Regions from separate parts of the Paenibacillus sp. NPDC056579 genome, predicted to be linked through region 1. Evidence: riboswitches for the same ligand, from Rfam matches in the RefSeq annotation. Region 1 holds a riboswitch; the other holds the start of a gene.
The links. Region 1 has a riboswitch for cyclic di-AMP ahead of ACFQ88_RS19945 (hypothetical protein). Riboswitches for the same ligand answer to the same signal wherever they lie in the genome.
Positions count from the first base shown of each region.

Region 1 (5,493 bases):
CGACGCTGGAGCGACATCGATCAGCTGTACTTCATCCGCAAGCCGCAATATACGGTCCGGTACGGTTTCCCGGACACGGACACCGGTCATTTGTTCCACCGCATCGTTCAAGCTTTCGAGATGCTGCACGTTGACCGTGGAAATGACGGAAATGCCGGCATCCAATATTTCCAATACGTCCTCATAGCGCTTCTTGTATTTGCTGCCCGGCACATTCGTATGCGCCAGCTCATCTACGAGAACAATTTCCGGAGCGAGACGGATAATCTCGTCCGTATCCATTTCTTCGAGGCGGGTTCCCCGGTAATCAATGACCTTGCGGGGAATCGTGTCCAATGCGCCGATCTGATCCTTGGTCTCCTTACGGCCGTGCGTTTCCAGCAAGCCGATCTTCACCGATACGCCTTTGCGCAGCAGATCGTTGCCTTCTCGCAGCATCGTATAGGTTTTGCCTACTCCGGGCGCGGCACCGATATATACCTTAAGCCGTCCCCGTTTGATCTGCTGGATCCGCTTCTCCACTTCCTTCATGCTGAGCCGGCGGTAAGGATCGTCCGCCTGCCTTGTCATCCGGGCCGGAAGAATCCGTTCTCCCTCATGCTCCGCCCGGTCCGCAACGATGAAGATGTCGATATTCTTCGTCCGCTTCAGCATGTCGTGAACGATCGAGCCTTGCCACAGCTCCTGCCAGCGCGTTTGCTTGGAATGGCCCATGACGATTCTCGTTACATTGTGCTCGATCGCATAGTCAACCAGACGCTTCGGGAGTGCCCGGCGCGAGCCCAAAGGAAGCTCCTCGAAGCTTCCGCCTACCTTCTCGGTCAGCTTCACGATCGACCGTTTGAAGGCGGTCTCCTCCTTGGTCATCTCCCGCTTCCCCTTGAAGGTTACGACGACCAGCTCGCCGTTCAGCCGCTTGGCGATCTGCTGTCCGCGGCGCACGTGGATCGATCCGTTCCAATGGTATTGCGCGGACACGAGAATGCGCTCCGCGGCACCTGAAGGCCCCAGGAGCCCCATCTCCTCGCGGTGCTTCTCCAGCGTGTCGTTCACGCCTTCGGCAACAAGACGAAGCGCCAGCTCCCGCAGCACGGCCAGGTTCCCCCGCTTGTAAATATCCGCTTCGCAGCTAAGCCGCATTTGCCCTTCAGCAGCACGGGTCAACAGCGTTTCCGGCGTCACGTCGATGAGCACGACCTCATCCGCCAGCTCCAGCGTGTCGGCAGGTACGGTTTCGCGCACTTCGATGCCGGTCCACCGTTTGGCCAGCTCCGTCGCTCCTTCCAGCTCATACACGTTGATCGTTGTGATAACGCTTATGCCATGGCTGAGCAGCTGCTTGATATCATCCAAGCGGGTAGGGAAACCGGCGTCCTTGCGGTTCCGGTGGGCCAAGCCGTCGACCAGAACAACCTCGGGATTACGCTTAAGCAGCGCTTCCAGATTCAAATCCTTCTTCTCCGTGCCTTCCTTGCCGTGCCAATGGATGCTCGGCACCCGCTCCAGGTCGCCTATTTGCTCTACCGTCTCCGGCCGTTGCATCGTCGAGACCGCGCAGATAACCACATCGATCCCCTGCTGCTTGAGCGCCTGCCCTTCGCGGAGCATGTGGTAGGTTTTGCCAGAGCCGCTGACCGCGCCGATGTACACCTTCAGTCTTCCGCGATGGAGCCTGGAGATGGATAACAGTATTTCCTCCGGCGTTTTCCCTCTAAAGGTTTCCATGGCATCCTCCCGGATTGATAAATGACACCGTTCTGCCGGCAAGCTATTACACCCTGCCCTCTACCAAAAAGGACACTTCGTGGCTAGGCGTATGAATCACTTCATCCGCTCCAAGGCCTTTATATACGAGCCTCGGATTGCTATTGTGCGTGATAACGCATATATCTTGGGACGTCCACGTTCTGCATATTTGAATAAACCGGCAGCATAAATTTAAGGAGCTTTCGAATAAAAATACTTTGCCGATGGGAAGCTCGGGTAACACCCATGATTCATATTCGTTCGTATCAATGAAAATAATATGCTTTACGCCAATCCGGGCGAGCCGGCCCTGCTCTCCCTTGCTGTTTGTTATGACGGCGAAGGGAATTTCTTTGGACATGAGCATCCGGATGAAGCTTTCTCCGGTTTTGTTTGGTGCCGATACAAGAATGTACTCTTGCGTGGCGTTCATTGTTCTCTTCCTCCTATTCTCCCTTGAGGAGGCAACCGTTATCCCAGGGAGACGCACAAATCTGCCATTTTTTTATACCCGCAAATTTTGGCCTCATCCCTGACGGCAACGAAAATTAGTATCGTCCGTTTCCGAGGGCAGCAAAAAAGAAGCCTGCGAGAAGAGAACTCTTCTCGCGGCTTCTTTAAGAGCACAGCATTCCGCTGTGCCTGCACACGATATTAGTTGCCTCTCCCGATACGCTTACGAGGTTAGCTGTCGGATTCGGGCGTGAGAGTCGCCCTACTTGCACCCTGGATTAACCGCTCCTGCTGCAAGATTCACCCCATGAGCCGTTTGGCTCGTCGGTTCCCCCGATCCTTAAGACCTATAGCCCAAGGACTCAGCGATTCATTTTGCTATGTTTGAACACAAAAAAGACCACAGAGGCATAAGCCCTGTGGCCGCAATAAACGATCACAAGCTCCATCATCCTCTCTCATTGACATGTCCGCTTTGCTTATAAACAAGCCATGTCTATCCACGCTGACGAGGTTAGCTGTCGGATTCGGGCGGTGAGAGTCGCCCTACCCAAAGCATTGCTGCGAATGCCTTGGGATTCACCCCTAGCAATACCCGAACGGCTCTCACACCGAACGCGCACCGCTTCGTTGGTTCCCCCGCTTTCCAGTTACGGAAATTGAGCGATCAAGAATCGAAACTACATTAACAAATCATGAATTGTATATTACGCCTGTTGCTCCTTTCTGTAAAGAACACCCGAGGGACTTGTGCGATGATATAAAACGAATTCAAATCATGGTAACGCTTACTTAAAGATCGGTCTCTAGAATACTGCCTCCTGCTCACTCATTCTGCATTTTTCGTAAATCGTGCCCCCTTGTCCGAGCCGTCGCATGCTTTGTTGCCCCTTCACTGTCCCTTTTATTTCAGCCAACCCTTTTTCTCGGCGATCTGGATGGCTTCGATCCGATTTTTTGCCTCCAGCTTTTGCATAATTTCCGATACGTAATTACGTACCGTGCCGCCCGACAAGAACAGCTCCCGGGCGATTTCATTCGCCGACATGCCCTGGGCCACCAGCATCAGCACCTCCTGTTCCCGATCCGTGAGCGGATTTTCTGCCGCCTCCCAGAACGAGAAGGCCAGCTCGGGACTGATCGCTTTGCCCCCGGCGTGAACTTTGCGCAGCGCGCTGCTAAGCTCGTCGATAGGGGAATCCTTAAGCAAGTACCCTTGCACTCCCGCCTTCATCGCCCGTTGAAAGTAGCCGGCACGGGAAAACGTCGTCAAAATGACGACACGGCACGGATGCCCAAGCTCCTGCAGCCGCTCTGCGATGTCGAGGCCGGTCATCCGCGGCATTTCAATATCGAGCAGGCACAAATCGGGATTCAGCTCCACAATCATGCGCAGCGCTTCCTCCCCTTGCTCCGCCTGCCCGATGATTTCGATATCGTCCTCCAAATCGAGAAGAGCGCTCAGGGCGCCCCGCAGCATTCGTTGGTCCTCTGCAATAATCACTTTCATCGTTTATTGTCACCTGCCTGTTGATTCTTCACGATATTGGGTACGGATAGTGTGACCTGCGTCCCTTTTCCCGGTTCCGATTGCAGCTCCAGCCTGCCGTCGATCAAGTCGAGACGTTCCTTCATCCCTACCAGTCCATGGCCGGATGGCGATGCTGCGACAGCCGCCACCTGCAGTCCGACGCCGTTGTCACGGACTGTGACGGTAATTTCGCTTCGGTCTTCCTGCACAACAATCCCACAGCCTGTCGCTTTGCTGTGCTTGACGACATTCGTAACCGCCTCGCGCAGACACATGCCGAGGATGTTTTGGATGACAGGCGACGCTTTGATCTGCGAAGCATCTCCTTCCACGGTAAGCTCCATATTGGCTGCAGCTAATATCCGTTCTGCATGCTGAATTTCCTCCGCCAGCGTCACCGCATTCATTCCCGATACAAGCTCACGCACCTGCTTCAGCGCAGCGCGAGCCGTCATCTGAATATCCCTGACTTCCTGTACGGCACGCTCCGGCTGCTTCAACACCAGCTTTTCCGCGAGCTCGCTTTTTAACGTGATCAAAGATAACGTATGTCCCAGCGTATCGTGCAAATCCCGGGATATGCGCTGCCTTTCCTCTATTTGCACAAGCCTTGCTATTTCCTCGTTGGCCGAATGCAGCTTGGCCTTAAGCTCCCTTGACCTCACACCGGCACGGAGAATGAACGGCAATCCGATCATCAGCGCCGAGGAAGGGATCATAAGCACCAGATCGCTCCCGGTGAAATGATGCGTATGTGAGCCGAATACAAATACAAACAAGAGCAGCATAACAGCCATGCCCGAGTAAAATTGCTTCCTGGAGGGAAGCAGCCCGATGATCGGAGCCGCATAGAAGCCCATGAACCAAAAGGTGATATCGTAGCGGAAGCATAAATAGACCACGATGCCGTACATCAGAAGCACATACAGGAGCCGGCGCGGCACATCCCTATACGAGGCGATATTTAAGGCCACAAATAATATCAATAAAGGAAAACCGATCCACATTTCGGGAACCGGCTTTTGCAGCATGCTGTAGATGGGAGCAGCCATATACACCAGCCAAATCATTTGGAAAATACTGATTCCGCTGCCGAAAGGCTCGGACGCTTTCTTGAACATCGCTTATATCGCTTCCTGTCTCTTGATTCTATAGGAAGATAATACCATAAAGACGGCGGCGTAAGCAGCAAGCAGAACAATGCCTATCCAATCCGGAGAAGCTCCCGCCACCATATTCCACGCTCCTTGTCCGTACCGGTACGAAGGAAGCCATTCCGCAATGTGCTGCATTAGCGATGGCATGGACTGAATGGGCATCCAAAGACCGCCCAGCGCCGACATGACAATAAAGATCACCTGTGATATCACTTGTACCACCTCAACGCTGCGGATAGTCCCTATGAGCGTTCCAAGAGCAAGAAAGGGGAGAATGCCGATCCAAATCCACAACCCGCAGGAAAGCCACTGTACGAACGTTAGCTCCACTCCTTTGAACAGACCGCCGATAAGAAACATGAACACAATCGTGCCGAGATTTATGACCGACTGAGCGGCGATTTTTGAAAATACATACGCTCCGGACGGAAGCGGCGTGATACGCAGCAGCTGTACCCAGCCCTGCTTGCGCTCTTGCGCGAACCGGATGCTGATCGTGTTCATACTCCCCCCGATGACTCCGAATACAGTCATGGACATCAAGTAATACGCTTTCCATTGAATTCCGCCGATATTCATATTCGCATCCATCGTGCTTGTAAATAT
Region 1 covers NZ_JBHTVD010000005.1:47,469-52,961, reverse strand. The annotation lists gene ACFQ88_RS19950 (universal stress protein) at 1-1,725, opposite strand, end outside; gene ACFQ88_RS19945 (hypothetical protein) at 1,772-2,179, opposite strand; cyclic di-AMP (ydaO/yuaA leader) riboswitch at 2,404-2,577, opposite strand; cyclic di-AMP (ydaO/yuaA leader) riboswitch at 2,687-2,875, opposite strand; gene ACFQ88_RS19940 (response regulator transcription factor) at 3,104-3,709, opposite strand; gene ACFQ88_RS19935 (sensor histidine kinase) at 3,706-4,851, opposite strand; gene ACFQ88_RS19930 (ABC transporter permease) at 4,855-5,493, opposite strand, start outside.

Region 2 (5,493 bases), on a different contig from region 1:
TAAATATGATGTCACCACCATAAGACTTACGAGTGACCAGGTCTCCCTGTTTCATGGCCAAATCGCCTCCTCGTGTATCCTATGGCGTCAATAGGCATTTGGTGATTCAGGGAGCCTTTTTTTGCCTCCGGAGCTTGGCCTCGCCGGGTTCCGTCCATCCATTGCCCGTGACAGGCCTCTACGGCCTGCTAGGAGCGTCCGAGAGCCTCAGCCAGCACTTCGCTAAGCTTGGCATATTCCTCCATCGAGAGCGTCTCTCCGCGTCGCGAAGGCTCTATCCCCGCCTCCTGCAATATCGGCTCGAGCCGCCCCTTTGTCTCCTTGGTGAAAAACCGCGACGCCAGGTTATTGTAAATCGTCTTCCTGCGCTGAACGAAGGAGGACTGGATGACGTCGAAGAAGAACGCCTCGTCGCGCACCTCGACGGCCGGTTGTTCCCGCACCTTCAGCTTGATCACAGCGGAATCGACGTTCGGCTGCGGAATGAACACGGTGTGAGGCACGATCGTCACGATCTCCGGCTCGCAATAATACTGCACCGCGATGCTCAGGCTGCCATAATCTTTTCCGCCCGGCTTAGCCGACATCCGCTCGGCCACTTCCTTCTGGATCATAACGACGATATTCTCCAGCGGCAGCTTGTCCTCGAGCAGCTTCATAATAATCGGCGTCGTGATGTAATACGGCAGGTTCGCTACGACACTAACCTTATCCACGCCTGCAAAGTAATCCTGAAACAGCTGTTTCAGATCGACCTTCAGCACGTCTCCATGGACAACGCTTGCGTTGGGATACGCATGGAGCGTCTCCTCCAGCAGCGGCAGCAGCCGCTGATCGATCTCGACGGCGACGACGCGTCCGGCCAGCTTCGCCAGCTGCTGCGTTAAAGCCCCGATGCCCGGGCCGATCTCCAGCGCCCCCTTGGCGGCGTCAAGCCCCGCGGCAGAGACGATCTTATGCAGTATATTCGGGTCAATCAGAAAATTTTGACCCAAGCTTTTCTTCAGCGTGAAGCCGTGCCTCTGGAGAAGCTCTTTTGTCTTTTTGGGGGAGGCAATATCCTCCGTCAATCCTGGTTTTATCGTATCCATCGTTTCCTAGCCCTCTTTTTCCTCAAGTTGCTTCCACGCCTCGGCGAATTCCTCCCGCGAAATGCGGAACATCCGGCAGCGGTTATAAAATTGCTTTCCGTTACAATACCCGATCCCGAGCAGATTCCCCATTACCATCCGTCTCGCGGACGCCTGATTATGAACGATCAGCCCGGCGTTGATAAGGTCTTCCCACGTAATATCGGACTCCTCCGCCTCATAATCGGTGCGCACGTTTGCCAGCGCCTTGCGGATCACGTCCACGGACGCGTTCTCGACGCCGATATCGCCTTTGCTCGTCGCTTCCTCCTGCGTGATGAAAGCGTGCTTGCACCCTTTGACCTGAGCCGTAATGATTTTACGTATCCGCTCTCCCGCATGATCCGGATCGGTTAATATGATCACTCCCCGGCGCTGCTGCGCGAGGCGAATTCTTTTGATGACCTCTTTATTGATCGCCGACCCGCCGGTCTCGATCGTTTCGGCGTCTACCGCCCGTTTAATGGCTGTCGTATCGTCCTTGCCCTCAACGACAATAATTTCCTTTATCATCTTACAACCTTCTTTCTGGAAAGCCAACCACAGAAAAAAGAAGAGGTATCCCTCTTCTCATCCGTTACCCTATATATTATGAGTCTGCCCTAATTGCAGGTCCTTAGTCCGCCGTCGGCTTCTTCGGTCCAATGACATAGACCGTATACCCACGCTTCATGCCAAATTTGTTAGCATAAGAACCGCTGTCGAAATACACATCGATGACGTTGCCTTTCACGGCGCTGCCCGTATCCTCCGCTCTGCGGAAGCCAAGCCCATCGATATAAACCCACCAGCCCAGGGGAACCACTTTGGGATCCACTGCAATTGTTCGACCTTCCGTTACTCTCGTACCCGATGAAGTAATACCGAACTGCGGATGCTCCGCGCTTTTGCCCGTAGAAGCTACACTTGCCGTATATGCAGTCAAGGTCACGTTATTGATGACCTGCTTCACGCCAAAAGACACACCGCCTTTGGTTACTTCTTGAAGATTCGGCGATGACGCCGACAACACGACTACCGGATTTTTCGTCCCGATAGCGACCACTTTATTGACGCTTTCCGTTTGGACCTTCTCACCAACCACTTGCTCGGAGACCAAGACTCCATCTTCATAAACCTTTTCCGTAGTTTTGAGGACTACGCCCTCTTGCCCTTCTTGCACTATCTGTTCTTTGCCCTTTACCAGCTGCGGATCGTTCTTCTTCACTACGCTAAACGCTACTTTTTCCGAAACCTCTTCCATTTCTTTCTTGACCCGGACAATTTGAATCTCACCGCTCGGAGGCAGTTCGGCATCCAGCGACGGATTTACCTTATCCAGCTCCCCAACCGTGACGTTCAAATCTTTGAGAGCATCCCCTACCGTCGTGGCAACGGTATAATGCGTCTTCTGCTCGCCGTCAGCCGTAAGCTGAAGCGGCTTGGCATGCTCGATGGTGATCCGGTCACCGTTCTTCACCTTCGAATCCAGCGCTGCCGAGAGCCTATCGTGCTCTCCAACAGTAATCTTCTGCTCATCCAGTAAACGCTGCAGATCCCATTGCTTCGTATACACAACGGTTTCCTGTCCGTTCACAACTACGGATACCTTCTTGGTAGCCGTACCGTATAACATCATCAAAAACATGAAAGTCAAAGCGAATGAAATGAGTGCTGCTTTCGATATCAAACGCAAGTTTTCATGCTTCCATCGCAATGCGAAGGACATGCTGGATGATCGTCTTACATGGGTTTGCTCGTGTTGAATAGCTCCCACTTGTCGGTCCTCCTTCAAAGCCCCGCCGTCGAGTGTTTCGCATGATTTCATCTGACGCGACTATGGTTTAAGTTTTGCAATCTTTCGTTAATTCAACTAAGGGCTGCAACCTACGGGCCATATCGTTTCTTCCTGCGTGCGGCCAGCACCTCCCCGGTATTCGGTCGTTATGTTGTCGGATTCGTATCACAATGAACGGGAGAACATAAAAAAAGTCATCGGAAAGAGGACTCTTCCCGTGACTTTTCGTTATTTCATCAAAATGAAATAAAGCACACGACAATCGTTACCTCTCTCTTACGCTTACGAGGTTAGCTGACGGATTCGGACTTGAGAGTCGCCCTACTTGGTATCGGATTGTTAGCCGTTCATCCTCACCAAGACTCACCCCAGAAATTGTGACCTTAGTCTTATTGAAATTCGAGACAGGTCAGCTTACGGTTCCCCCGTTTCCCTTACGGAAACTCAGCGATAGTGGAAATCTGGTAATCGTATTAAGTTAATATTGAGTTTACGCTGTCGGATATAAAGTTGTAAAGTATACAAACTCGCCAAAAAAGGTCCGTTTTTGTTCAATTCAAACAAATTTTAGCAGTTTCAAAAAGAAAACCCTTATTTTTCTTGCACTGACTTACTGTTTTAACCAATTTTCTTTAATTATCACGATTTCGACGAAAAAAGGGCTGTCCTGACCCCCGGATTCCTCTACTCCAAACCGAATAATCTAACTGCATTTTTAGTAGTCGCGTGAGCCAGCTCCTCCAAGGTTAACCCTTTGATTTGAGCAGCGGTTTCTGCGACTAATTTCACATACGCAGTTTCATTTCTTTTGCCGCGATGAGGATGCGGAGTCAAATATGGAGCATCGGTTTCGACCAACAGCCGATCGAGAGGAACCTTTTCAAGCACTTCCTTCGGCTGTTTGGCGTTCTTGAAAGTAACCGGCCCGCCGAACGAGATGTAGAAGTTCATATCGAGACACATCTTCGCCGTCTCCCAGCTGCCCGAGAAGCAGTGCATGACGCCGCCGACCTCCGACGCCTTCTCCTCACGGAGAACACGGATAATATCTTGATGCGCGTCACGGTTATGGATAACGATCGGCATGTTCAATTTACGGGCCAGCCGAACCTGCTCGCGAAATACGCGGTCCTGCACGTCTTTGAATGACGTATCCCAGTAGTAATCCAGGCCGATCTCGCCGATAGCGACGACTTTGGGATGGGAGCATAGCTGCTCGATCCACTTCAGGTCCTCCGGCGTCATATCCTTGGCGTCTTGAGGATGCCAGCCCACGGTCGAATAAATGAAATCATATTGCTCTGCCAATGCGATCGAGGTGGGGATCGTTTCCCGGTTAAATCCGACATTGACGATTCGACTGATTCCGTTCTCTTGCGCGCGCCGGATGACCTCGTGTCGATCTTCATCGAATTGCGGTGCGTTTAAATGTGTGTGCGTATCGGTCAGCATATGTAAACAAAGTCTCCTTTATTGAAGTCTGTATGGATGAGGCTGCTGCGCTTTATTCTACGCCAAGCAGCTTCCGGTGCTCCGGCTTAAGGTCAGCCCTGAGCAGCTCCTCCGGGAAATAAAGATGGTATTTCCCCATGTGGATGCCGCTGATTGAACGGACAATTTCCGACTTGCGCGAAATTTCTGTCAGCCCTTCTTTATGGTCCAGCAGCAAAATCGGCAATTTTTCGTCATGCTCGCCCGGACGATACACATCATACGAAAGATCCGAAGGGAAATCAATTTCGAGATAAAACGCAGGATCGATTCCGAGAGCCGTCATCGCATCACGAAGCTGCTCGATCAGCTGTACATCAATCCGCTCCAGCGTGACATATTTGAACAGCCTGCGGTTTAAGAAACGGGAGCACAGGTCGGACAATATCGGATCGGCTTCGCCGGACCATTGCATCAGCACGGTCTGCATGAACGCTTCGTCGAGCAGCAGGTACTCCTCTACGGTCAGCGTACGACGGAACAAGCTTAACAGCGGCTGCAGCATAAACGAGAAGGCGTAGTTTTCTTCATATAACTGTTTCGCTCTTTGAAAAATATTATGCAAAATCACTTCGGCGCTGCGGGTAACCGGGTGGAAGTAGACCTGCCAGTACATTTGGTAACGGGACATCAAGTAGTCCTCCACCGCGTGCATGCCGCTTTCCTTGACGACAATGTGCCCTTGGAACGGACGCATCACCCGCAATATACGCTCGAGGTCGAAGGTGCCGTAATTGACCCCGGTGAAATAAGCATCGCGCAGTAAGTAATCCATCCGATCCGCATCCAGTTGGCTGGACACGAGACTGATGACGATTTCCTGATTGTAGGTTTTGGCGATGACACCGGCCACCTTCTGCGGAAATGACGGGGATACCTGCTTCAGCACGCGGTTCACTTCCGTGTCTCCCAGAACGATCCGGCAAGACCATTCCTCGTGGTTCGTGCCGAACGTTTTTTCGATGGAATGGGAAAACGGTCCGTGCCCGACGTCATGCAGCAGCGCTGCACACAAGCTGAGCAGCCGCTCGTCGCTCGGCCAATCCTCGTAGCCGTTGCGTTCGAACTGCGAGATGATTTTGCGGGTGACTTCGT
Region 2 covers NZ_JBHTVD010000020.1:44,972-50,464, forward strand. The annotation lists gene yabG (sporulation peptidase YabG) at 1-55, opposite strand, end outside; gene rsmA (16S rRNA (adenine(1518)-N(6)/adenine(1519)-N(6))-dimethyltransferase RsmA) at 189-1,091, opposite strand; gene rnmV (ribonuclease M5) at 1,098-1,643, opposite strand; gene ACFQ88_RS38120 (resuscitation-promoting factor) at 1,747-2,886, opposite strand; cyclic di-AMP (ydaO/yuaA leader) riboswitch at 3,172-3,367, opposite strand; gene ACFQ88_RS38125 (TatD family hydrolase) at 3,592-4,359, opposite strand; gene ACFQ88_RS38130 (HD domain-containing protein) at 4,412-5,493, opposite strand, start outside.
Region 2: it holds a riboswitch for cyclic di-AMP, as region 1 does, so the genes downstream of both, ACFQ88_RS38120 (resuscitation-promoting factor) here and ACFQ88_RS19945 (hypothetical protein) in region 1, are expected to answer to the same signal.